2 regions of the Nocardioides sp. J9 genome follow, and region 1 is predicted to be linked to the other one. Evidence: riboswitches for the same ligand, from Rfam matches in the RefSeq annotation. Region 1 holds a riboswitch; the other holds the start of a gene.
The links. Region 1 has a riboswitch for thiamine pyrophosphate ahead of L615_RS14615 (thiamine ABC transporter substrate binding subunit). Riboswitches for the same ligand answer to the same signal wherever they lie in the genome.
Positions count from the first base shown of each region.

Region 2: linked by a shared signal. The riboswitch ahead of thiE (thiamine phosphate synthase) and the one ahead of L615_RS14615 (thiamine ABC transporter substrate binding subunit) in region 1 are both predicted to bind thiamine pyrophosphate.

Region 1 covers NZ_VLJQ01000086.1:26,105-33,114, forward strand. The annotation lists gene L615_RS14585 (enoyl-CoA hydratase/isomerase family protein) at 1-165, shown strand, start outside; gene L615_RS14590 (oxygenase MpaB family protein) at 200-1,090, opposite strand; gene L615_RS14595 (NADH:flavin oxidoreductase) at 1,150-2,361, shown strand; gene L615_RS14600 (diacylglycerol kinase) at 2,523-3,638, shown strand; gene L615_RS14605 (SDR family oxidoreductase) at 3,638-4,462, shown strand; gene L615_RS14610 (MBL fold metallo-hydrolase) at 4,472-5,551, shown strand; TPP riboswitch at 5,558-5,665, shown strand; gene L615_RS14615 (thiamine ABC transporter substrate binding subunit) at 5,656-6,717, shown strand; gene L615_RS14620 (iron ABC transporter permease) at 6,714-7,010, shown strand, end outside.
Region 2 covers NZ_VLJQ01000094.1:3,901-7,891, reverse strand. The annotation lists gene L615_RS16170 (choice-of-anchor P family protein) at 1-666, opposite strand, end outside; gene L615_RS16165 (NAD(P)/FAD-dependent oxidoreductase) at 919-2,004, shown strand; TPP riboswitch at 2,008-2,117, shown strand; gene thiE (thiamine phosphate synthase) at 2,110-2,715, shown strand; gene L615_RS16155 (FAD-dependent oxidoreductase) at 2,715-3,704, shown strand; gene thiS (sulfur carrier protein ThiS) at 3,701-3,898, shown strand; gene L615_RS16145 (thiazole synthase) at 3,895-3,991, shown strand, end outside.

The sequences.
Region 1 (7,010 bases):
ACCGCGAGCGCGGCCGCGAAGCGCCTGCTCCGCACCGCCGCTGCCCCGACGCCGGAGACCGCGCTGCGCGAGGAGACGCTGTCGATCCGTGAGCTCGTGGTCTCGCCGGACGGCAGGGAGGGCGTGTCCGCGTTCCTGGAGAAGCGGGCGCCGAAGTTCAACTGAGCCCGACCGGCCGGTCGCCGTACCCGGCGGGTGCTCAGGCGGGCGCGGACTCGTGGCGCACCGGGCACCCGCCGAGGCCGGGCACCGGCTGGGTGCCGAGCTCGGCGAGGCGGAACCCGTCGGGGTAGCTCTTGATCCGCGGCAGGTCGGCGGTGAACGTCGGCTTCCGCTTCGACGGCGTCCAGCGCAGCAGTCGCGCGCGGGCGCGCATCGCGGCGCGGCTCACCTTCCGGGCGACCGGTCCGGGGTCGGTGTAGGCGAACGCCTCCAGCAGCGGCTCGTCCATCAGCGCCCGGCTGAACACCTCGACCGGCTTGCGCAGCGGGCGCGGGTAGAACGTCGTCAGCAGCGCCAGCGTCGAGTCCGCGACCCGGCGACCGCCGGCGTCGAAGTCGAAGTGCTCGCGCTCGTAGTCGTCCATGAGGTGCATGAACCCGTCGTAGGTCTCCGGGATGTCCTTGATGCCCATGTGCCGGCCCAGCGCGCGGTAGTAGTTGACGCTGGCGCGCAGCTCGGTGTCGGTGAACGAGCGCCAGCCGTAGTCGTCGAGCCACCGCTTCGGCACCACCACGAACGTCGACAGCACGTAGAGGAAGTCGTCGTTGCTGATGTCGTAGGAGCGGTGCATCTGGTTGATGCGCCGGATGGCCGTCTTGCCCTCGGGGCTGTCGAAGCCGTGCACGAAGGGCGCCTCGAGCAGGAGCGCGGTGTCGTCGTACCGCTTCTGCACCTGGGTGGTGAACGCGCCGGTCTCGTGGAGCAGCCGACCGACGCTCGGCACCGCGTAGGTGCGGAAGAGCGCGAAGCTGAGCGCCTGGGTGATGTCCCAGGTGAACTCGTAGAGCGCGAGGTTCTGGTAGATCTCGACGTAGTCGGTCTCGGGGTCCAGCTGCTCGTTCCGGTCGCGCCACAACGTCTTCGCCATGCGCCGACGATAGGGGACGTAAGTCGAGTTATGCTAGTGGAACACGTTACAGTTTTCTCGTGACCGACATCCCCGACGTCTTCAGCCCCGCCGACCTCGGCCCGGTGCGCCTGCGCAACCGCACCGTCAAGGCAGCCACCTTCGAGGGCCGGACCCCGCACGGCGAGGTGACCGACGAGCTCATCGCCTACCACCGCGCCCCCGCGGCGGGCGGCGTCGGCCTGACCACGGTCGCCTACCTCGCCGTCGCGCCCGAGGGCCGCACGCACGCCGAGCAGATCGTCGTCTCCGAGCGCACGCTGCCCGGCCTGGCGCGCCTCGCCGACGAGGTGCACGCCACCGGTGCCGCGATCGCTGCGCAGGTCGGCCACGCCGGTCCGGTCGCCAACGGCCGCTCGAACGGAGCCCAGGCCATCGCGGCCAGCGCGATGCCGAGCCCGCTGTCGATGCAGATGATCCGCTCGGCGACGGAGAAGGACCTGGCCCGGGTGACGCAGGCGTACGTCGACGCGGCCCGCCTGCTGGTGCGCGCGGGCTTCGACGTCCTCGAGCTGCACATGGCGCACTCGTACTTCATCTCCTCCTTCCTCGCGCCCGCCCTCAACCGCCGCCGCGACCGCTGGGGCGGCGACCTCGAGCGCCGCGCCCGCCTCGCCCGGCAGGTCGCGCGCGTCGTGCGCGAGGAGGTCGGCGACGCCGTCGCCGTCACCGCCAAGGTCTCCGTCTCCGACGGCTACCCCGGCGGCGTCACCACCGAGACCGGCCTCGAGGTCGCCCGCCTGCTCGAGGCCGACGGCCACCTCGACGCCCTGCAGCTCTCCGGCGGCTCGTCGCTGATGAACCCGATGTACCTCTTCCGCGGCGGCGCCCCCGTCGACGAGTTCGCGGCGTCGATGCCGACGGTCGTGAAGTGGGGCATGAAGACCCCCGTCGGGCGGCGGTTCATGAAGGAGTACCCCTTCGAGGAGGGCTACTTCCGCGAGAAGGCGCAGGTCTTCCGCCGCGAGCTGGCGATGCCGCTCATGCTGCTCGGCGGCATCAACCGGCTCGACACCATGCAGCAGGCGATGGCCGACGGCTTCGACTTCGTCGCCATGGGCCGCGCCCTGCTCCGCGAGCCCGACCTGGTCAACCGCCTGCAGGCCGGCGAGGCGCAGCGGGGCATCTGCATCCACTGCAACCGCTGCATGCCGACGATCTACTCCGGCACGCGGTGCCCCGAGTGGGGGCCGGGGGAGGTCATCCCGGTGCCGTCGGTGGGCGAGCGCTGAGGGGTTTCACCACCTAGGTGGTGAAACTGCGCCACTGGGCACACGAAACTTGCAGATTCGGGCCTGATCTCCTGCGCCAGGCCGGGGTTTCACCACCTAGGTGGTGAAACTGCGCCGAAGAACCCTTCCCGAAAACTAGAACTCGTTCTACTGTGACCACCATGTCACAGGTCATCCCCGACAAGCCGCTGCGCGTGGTCGTCTGGTCCACCGGCACCATCGGACGGCACGCGATCGCGGGCGTCGACGCCCACCCGGACCTCGAGCTGGTCGGGGTGTGGACCTCCACGCCCGACAAGCACGGCAAGGACGCCGGGGAGCTGGCCGGGCTCGGCCGCGAGCTCGGCATCGCCGCCACGACCGACCGCGACGAGCTCGTCGCGCTGCGGCCGGACTGCGTCGTGCACGGTGCGATGACCGACGACCGGGTGTTCGAGTCGATCGAGGACCTGACCGGCCTCCTGCGCGACGGCGTCAACGTGGTGTCGTCGGGGCCGGTGATCCTGCTGCACCGCGACGGCACGCTGCCGGCCGAGATGATCGAGGCGATCGACGAGGCCGGGCGCCAGGGCGGCGCCAGCCTGCACGTCAACGGCATCGACCCCGGCTTCGCCAACGACGTGCTGCCGCTGGTGATGAGCAGCCTCAGCCAGCGCATCGACCACGTGAAGGTCAGCGAGATCGCGGACTACTCCACCTACTACCAGCCCGTCGTCATGCGCGACCTGTTCGGCTTCGGGCAGCCGCTCGACGCCACGCCGCTGCTGTGGGAGCCGGGCATCCTCACCACCGCCTGGGGGCCCGTCGTGCGCGTGATCGCCGCCGGCCTCGGCGTGACCCTTGACGAGCCGCTCGTCGAGGAGGTCGAGCGCCGCCCCGCCCCGCGCACCGTCAGCACCGTCTCCCTCGACGTCGAGGAGGGGACGATGGGCTCGGTGCGCTTCCGTGTCATCGGCACCGTCGACGGCGTCCCTCGGATCACCCTCGAGCACGTCACCCGCACCGACGCCGACGCCGAGCCGGACTGGCCCCGGCCCCACGAGGGCGACGGCTGCTACCGCATCGAGATCACGGGGGAGCCCTGCATGAAGGTCGAGTTCACCCACCACGGCGAGGACGGCGACCACAACGTCTCCGGGATGATCGTCACCGCGCAGCGACTGATCAACGCGATCCCCGCCGTCGTCGCAGCCGAGCCCGGCCTGCGCACCGCCCTGGACCTGCCGCTGGTCACCGGCCGCGGCCTGGTCGCCGGTACGACGGGAGGCCGGCGCTGATGGGCATCCTCGATCGCTTCACCCTCACCGACCACGTCGCCGTCGTCACCGGCGCCGGCCGCGGCATCGGCGCCGCCACCGCCGTCGCGCTCGCCGAGGCCGGCGCGGACGTGCTGATCTCCGCACGCACCGAGTCGCAGCTGGCCGAGGTCGCGCAACGGATCGAGGCCACCGGGCGACGCGCGGTCGTCGTACCGGCCAACCTCGCGCGCACCGACGAGGTCGCCGGGCTGGCGCAGGCGGCGTACGACGCCTTCGGGCGCCTCGACGTCGTCGTCAACAACGTCGGCGGCACCATCCCCAACGCCTTCCTCGACACCGAGGTCGACTACCTCGAGGAGTCCTTCCACTTCAACGTCTCCACCGCCCACGCGCTCAGCCGTGCAGCGGTGCCGCTGATGCTGGAGTCGGCCGGTGAGGGGCGGCAGAAGTCGATCACCTCGATCAGCTCGATGATGGGCCGCTCGGCGGCGCGGGGCTACCTGGCCTACGGCGTCGCCAAGGCCGCGCTCGCGCACTGGACCCGGCTCGCCGCCACCGACCTCGCGCCCAGCATCCGCGTCAACGGCGTGTACGTCGGCTCGGTGATGACCAGCTCGCTGGAGTTCGTCGCGGGGGTGCCCGAGATGAAGCAGCAGATGGAGGACGCGACCCCGCTCGGCAGGATCGGCGAGGCCGAGGACGTCGCCGCCGCGGTGGTCTACCTGTCCTCGCGGGCGGGGCAGTACCTCACCGGCAAGCTGATCGAGGTCGACGGCGGGCTGCAGCAGCCGAACCTCGACCTGAACCTCCCCGACCTCCAGCCGGGAGCGAGGGCTCACTAAGGTCGCCGCATGAGCACAGGGGGCGTCTCCACCGGTCATGCGGTCTCACCGGACTCCGGCGAGCACTGGGCGAAGGAGGGCGCCTGGCAGGTCGCCGAGGGCATCCACCGCATCCCGCTGCCGCTGCCGATGGACGCGCTCAAGGCGGTCAACGTCTACGCGGTGGAGGGCGACGACGGGCTCACCCTGATCGACGGTGGCTGGTCGATCCCGGTCGCGCGTGAGCTGCTGGACCGGAGCCTGCGCTCGATCGGCTCCGGCTTCGGCGACATCAAGCGGTTCCTGGTGACCCACGTGCACCGCGACCACTACACGCTCGCCACCGTGCTCGGCCACGAGTACGGCGCCGACGTGGCCCTCGGCATCGAGGAGAAGCCTGCGCTCGAGCTGCTCCACCGTGCCTCCCAGGCCGAGATCGGCGAGAGCCCGTTCCTCGACGTGCTGCGCACCGCGGGCGCCGCGGAGATCGCCGACCTGTGGGCCGCGGGGCACGACGGCGAGCTGCCCGACGCCCGGGACTGGGCCTTCCCCGACACCTGGCTGGAGGGCGACCGCACCTTCGACGTGGGCCACCGGCTCCTCGACGCCGTGCACACGCCGGGGCACACGCCGGGGCACTACGTCTACGCCGACCGCGCCGAGGGCGTGCTGTTCTCCGGCGACCACGTGCTGCCGACCATCACCCCGTCCATCGGGTTCACCGTGCCCGCCAGCGACCAGCCGCTGGGGCACTTCATGGCCTCGCTCGCCCGCGTGCGCCAGCTGCCCGACCTGCGGATCCTGCCGGCGCACGGGCCGGTCGCCCCGTCGTCGTACCAGCGCGTCGACGAGCTGCTCGCCCACCACGAGGAGCGGCTCGCGCTGTGCCTGCGGTCCTTGCGCGAGCGCGGCACCACCACGGCGCTCGTGGTGGCGCGCGACCTCGGCTGGACCCGCCACGAGCGCGCGTTCGGCGAGCTCGACGTGTTCAGCCAGGGCATGGCCGCGATGGAGACCAAGGCGCACCTCGACCTGCTCGTCGCCCGCGGCGACGCGACCGCGCAGGACCACCCGGAGGGTGTGGCCTACACCGCCGTGGCCGCGTCCTAGACTGGAGCGGTCAGACAGGGGAGCCCCGAGCGGGGCTGAGAGTGCGGGACCGCCCGCAGACCCTCCGAACCTGATCCGGTTAGCACCGGCGAAGGGAGTCACACGTGCGCGTACGCATGCTCACCACGATCACCGGCCTCACCGCCGCCACCCTCCTCGCGGGCGGCTGCTCGCTGCTCGGCCAGGAGGGCGACGGCGGCAGCGGGGTCGAGGACGACAAGGTCACCCTCGTCACCCACGAGTCCTTCGCGCTGCCCGAGGAGCTGGTGGAGCAGTTCGAGGACGAGACCGGCTACCAGCTCACCATCAGCAAGCTCACCGACGCCGGCGCGCTGACCAACCAGCTGGTGCTGACCAAGGACAACCCGGTCGGGGACGTGGTCTTCGGCATCGACAACACCTTCGCGACCCGTGCGGTCGAGGAGGGCGTCTTCGACGCCTACGCCCCCGAGCTGCCGGCCGGTGCCGAGCAGCACGAGCTGCCCGGCGACGACGGCGACGCGCTCACCCCGGTCGACACCGGCGCGGTGTGCGTCAACGTCGACCGTGCGTGGTTCCGCAAGAACGGAGTCGCCGAGCCGCGCACCCTCGACGACCTGGCGAAGCCGGCGTACGAGGACCTGTTCGTCGTGCCCGCCGCGAGCACCAGCTCGCCCGGCCTGGCCTTCCTGCTGGCCACCATCGCGCGGTACGGCGACGACTGGACCGGCTACTGGCAGGACCTCGTCGCCAACGGGGCCAAGGTCGTCAAGGGCTGGACCGAGGCCTACTACGAGGACTTCACCTTCTCCGGCGGCGACCGGCCGATCGTCGTCTCCTACGACTCCTCCCCGGCCTTCACCGTCGACGAGGCCGGCCAGCGCACCTCCACCCGCGCGCTCCTCGACGGCTGCTTCCGCCAGGTCGAGTACGCCGGCGTGCTGAAGGGCGAGGACACCAACACCGAGGCCGCGCGCGCCGTCGTCGACTGGCTGCTCTCGCCCGAGGTGCAGGCCGCGCTGCCGACCTCGATGTACGTCTTCCCGGTCGCCGAGGACGTGGACCTCCCGGCCGACTGGGCCCGCTTCACCCGGCAGCCGGAGTCGACCGAGCAGGTCGACCCGGCGGAGGTCGCCGCGCAGCGGCAGGCGTGGCTGGAGGCCTGGACGGAGATCGTCTCGAGGTGAGCGCCGCCCGCTCCCGGGGCCGGGTGCGAGGGCACGTCGGGTACGCCGTCCTCGCACTGGTCCCGGTCGCGGTCGTCAGCGTCTTCTTCGTGCTGCCGGTCGGCGCGATGCTGCACCGCGGGCTGTGGCCCGAGGGCTCCTTCGACCCCGGCGCCGTGCTCGACGTGCTGCGCCGCCCCCGCACCGGTCGCGTCGTCTGGTTCACGCTGTGGACCAGCACCGTCGCGACGACCGTCGCCGTGCTGCTCGGCCTGCCGGCGGCGTACGTGCTGCACCGGCTGAGGTTCCCCGGG
Region 2 (3,991 bases), on a different contig from region 1:
CTGCAGGTAGTGGTTGACCGGGCTCAGGATGATGACCGTGCCGGCGTCGTAGCCGTCGCGGGACTTGAGCAGCTGCACCGCGACCGCCCAGCTGCGCGTGGCGGAGAGCTCGGAGGTGCCGGCGTGGTAGGTCGTGTTGAGGCTGATCGCCGCCACGCCCGGGATGTTCACGCCGTAGTTCTGCGGGATGTTGACCGGCAGGTTGACGCCCAGGATCTTGATGCCGAGCAGCTTGTGGTTGCCGACCGCGGAGCTGGTGCCGTCCGGCTTGCCGGTGGTGACGACCGTGCTCTCGACCGCGTCGAGCTTGATCAGGCCGTTGAGCAGGCTCACACCAGCGGTGCGCGACCACGACTCGATCTTGATGTTGGCGCCGTCCTTGGTGGCGGTGGTGCGGGTCTCGGCCGCACCGACGCTCGCCAGGTTGAGGACGTTGGCCGCCGCGGTGCTGTTGCTGTGCGTGCGGGCCGGTCCACCGTTGATCGCGGTCTGCGCGGTCAGGTCGGAGGAGACGATGTTGCCGAGCGCCTTGATGTAGGTGGCGCCGGTGTTGGCGGAGTAGTTCCAGTCGTCGACCGGAGCGGCCTGCGCCGGTGCCGGAACGGCGACCAGGGCAGTGGCCGTCGCCAGGAAGGCGATCAGGCTCAGGAGCTTGCGGATGTTCACGGGTCCCCATTTCCCACGTGTTGATTGCGTTGTCGTGTCCCTCACTGGAACGACGGAACGCCACGTGAGGGGAAAATTGCCGAGCTGTACCCGGTGGGTCAACGGAGCAGCCCCGGTCCAGGTCACGCTCGGCCAGGGCAAGGCTATCGGTTCCGCGCCGTGAGGTTGAGAGGGGTGACCAATGTCGCAGGGGGTACCGGGGCAGGGTCTGCGGTCCCGGGGCGTTGGGCTGACGTGCACGTGTACGACGCCGTGGTGGTCGGAGCCGGTCAGGCCGGTCTCTCCGCGTCCTTCCACCTGCGCCGGCTCGGGCTCGACCACGTGGTCCTCGACGCCGACGAACGACCCGGCGGAGCCTGGCAGCACCGCTGGGACTCGCTGACGATGGCCGACGTGCACGGCGTCGCCGACCTGCCCGACGCGCCGGCCCCCGGCGGGTCGGCCGAGCGGGCCAACGAGGTCGTGCCGGCGTGGTTCGCCCGCTACGAGGCCGAGCACGCACTGCCGGTCGAGCGGCCGGTGCGCGTCGACCGGGTGAGCTCCGAGGGCGACCTGCTCGTGGTCCACGCCGGCGAGCGGCGGTGGACGACCCGGACCCTGGTGAACGCGACCGGCACCTGGTCGCGGCCGTTCGTGCCGTCGTACCCGGGGGCGGGGGAGTTCCGCGGGGAGCAGCTGCACACCCACGACTACCCCGGTCCGGAGCACCTCGCCGGCAAGCGGGTGCTGGTCGTCGGCGGCGGCGCGTCGGCGGTGCAGTTCATCGGCGAGCTCGCCCCGCGCACCGACGTGCTGTGGGTGACGCGACGGCCGCCGGTGTGGCGCGACCACTTCGACGAGCGCCTCGGCCGGCACGCCATCGAGCTGGTGCAGGAGCGGGTCCGCGCCGGTCTGCCGCCGGCGAGCGTCGTCAGTGTCACCGGCCTCGCCCTCCGACCCCAGGAGCAGGAGGCGGCCCGGCTCGGCGCCTACGACCGCCGGCTCCCGATGTTCGACCGGATCGAGCCCGACGGCGTGCGCTGGGACCACCCCGCGCCCGGCCAGCCGGCGTTCGAGCCGGTCGACGTCATCCTCTGGGCCACCGGCTTCCGGCCCGCCGTGGCGCACCTGGCGCCGCTGCACCTGCGCAGCCCCCGCGGCGGGATCGCGTTGCTGCAGACGGGCGCCGACGTGCAGACCGCCACCGTCGCCGAGCGCGACCCGCGCGTGCAGCTCGTCGGCTACGGCCCCTCGGCCAGCACCATCGGGGCGAACCGGGCCGGGCGTGCGGCCGCGCTGGCCGTGCGCCGCTACGTGGACAGCGAGTTGCGGGGGGCCGGTGACCGTGCGCTAGCGTGACGCACGACACCCCACGGGAGTCCGCGGCAGCGGGCTGAGAGGGAGCTGGAGCCGCTCCGACCGTCACACCTGATCCGGGTCATGCCGGCGAAGGAACGGACTGAGATGACTGCTTTTCGCGCTACCCCGCGCCTGCACTGCCTGGTCTCCGACCGGGACGACCACGCCCTGCTGCCGGTGCTCGCCGAGGCCGGCGTCGACGGCTTCCAGGTCCGCGCCAAGGAGCTGGGCACCCGCGACCTCGTCGCGCTGACGCGTGCCGTCGTGGCCGCCGTGCGACCGCACGGCGCGCTGGTCGTCGTCGACGACCGCGTCGACGTCGCCCTCGCGGCAGGCGCGGACGGGGTCCACCTCGGCGCCGACGACCTCGCCGTCGCCGACGCCCGCGGGCTCGCGCCCCGGTTGCTGGTCGGGGCGACCTGCCGCACCCGGACCGACGTCGAGGCCGCCCGGGCCGACGGCGCCGACTACGCCGGCCTCGGCCCGGTCTTCGCGACCACGTCGAAGCCCGGCCTGCCCGCGCCCCTCGGCGCCGGCGCGGTCGCCGACGCCACCGGCGTCCTGCCGATCATCGCCATCGGAGGCATCGACGCCGACGGCGCCAGCGCCGTGCGGGCCTCCGGCGCCCACGGCGTCGCGGTCATCGGCGCGATCTGGCGACATCGCGATCCCGTGGCAGCAGCGAAGGAGCTCGTCGCGGCGGTGGCCTGATGCGGGTCGAGGTCCTCGGGGCCGGGATCGTCGGGCTGGCCGTCGCCGAGGAGCTGCAGCGCCGCGGCCACGCCGTGGCCCTCGTCGACCCGCGCCCGGCCAGCGGGGCGTCGTACGCCGCGGCGGGGATGCTCAGCCCCGCCGCCGAGGTCTGGCACGGCGAGGAGGACGTGCTGCGGCTCGGGACCGCATCGCTGCGGCTGTGGCCGGGGCTGGCCGCCCGGCTCGGCGTCCCGGTGCGTCGCGAGGGCACCCTCCTCGTCGGGCACGACGCCGCCGACCTCCAGCAGGTCGACCGGCAGGTCGAGCTGCTCGCCCGGCACGGCCACGACGCGGTGCCCCTCGACCGGGCCGGCGTCCGCGAGCACGAGCCGGCCCTGGCCCGGGTCGCGGGCGGTGCCCTGCTGCCCGGCGAGGGGAGCGTCGACCCGCGGGCGGTGTGCGCCGCCCTGCTGGCGCGGGTCCCGGTGCACACGGCGCCCGTCGGCGCCGACGTCACCGTGGTCGCCACCGGCGCCCGGCTCCCGGAGCCGTGGACGCGGCTGGTGACAGGCGTGCGGGGCGAGGTCCTGCGGCTGCGCTCGGACGACCCGCCGCGCCGTACCGTCCGCGGCTGGGTCGCCGGTGAACCGGTCTACCTCGTCCCGCGCGGGGACGGCCGGGTCGTCGTCGGCGCGACGTCGGAGCACCACGACGACGGGCCGGTCGTGACGGCCGGCGGCGCGCTGCGCCTGCTCGCCGCCGCTCGCGAGCTGTGGCCGGCGCTCGAGCGCGCCGAGCTCGTCGAGGCCACCGCCCGCGACCGCCCGTCCACCGCCGACGGGCTGCCCCTGGTCGGACCGAGCGGCGTCGACGGCGTCGTCCTCGCCGCCGGCCACCACCGCCACGGCGTGCTGCTCGCCCCGCTGACCGCGCAGCTCGTCGCCGACCACCTGGAGACCGGGGCCGTCGACCCAGCCGTCGACCCCCGGAGGGAAGGAGTACGATGATCACCCTCAACGGAGAACCCGTCGCCGCGATCGGGAGCGTCGCCGACCTGCTCGGCCGCCGCCTCGGGTACCCGGCCCCGTCAGGGGTCGCGGTCGCGCTGAACGGCGAGGTCCTGCCTCGCGCCCAGTGGCCGGCCACCCCGCTGGCCGACGGCGACGTGGTCGAGGTCGTGACGGCGGTGCAGGGCGGATGAGCGCGACCACCGACCCGTTCGTCGTCGCCGGTACCGTGCTGTCGTCCCGGTTGCTCCTCGGCACCGGCGGCCTGCCGCACGTGTCGCTGCTGG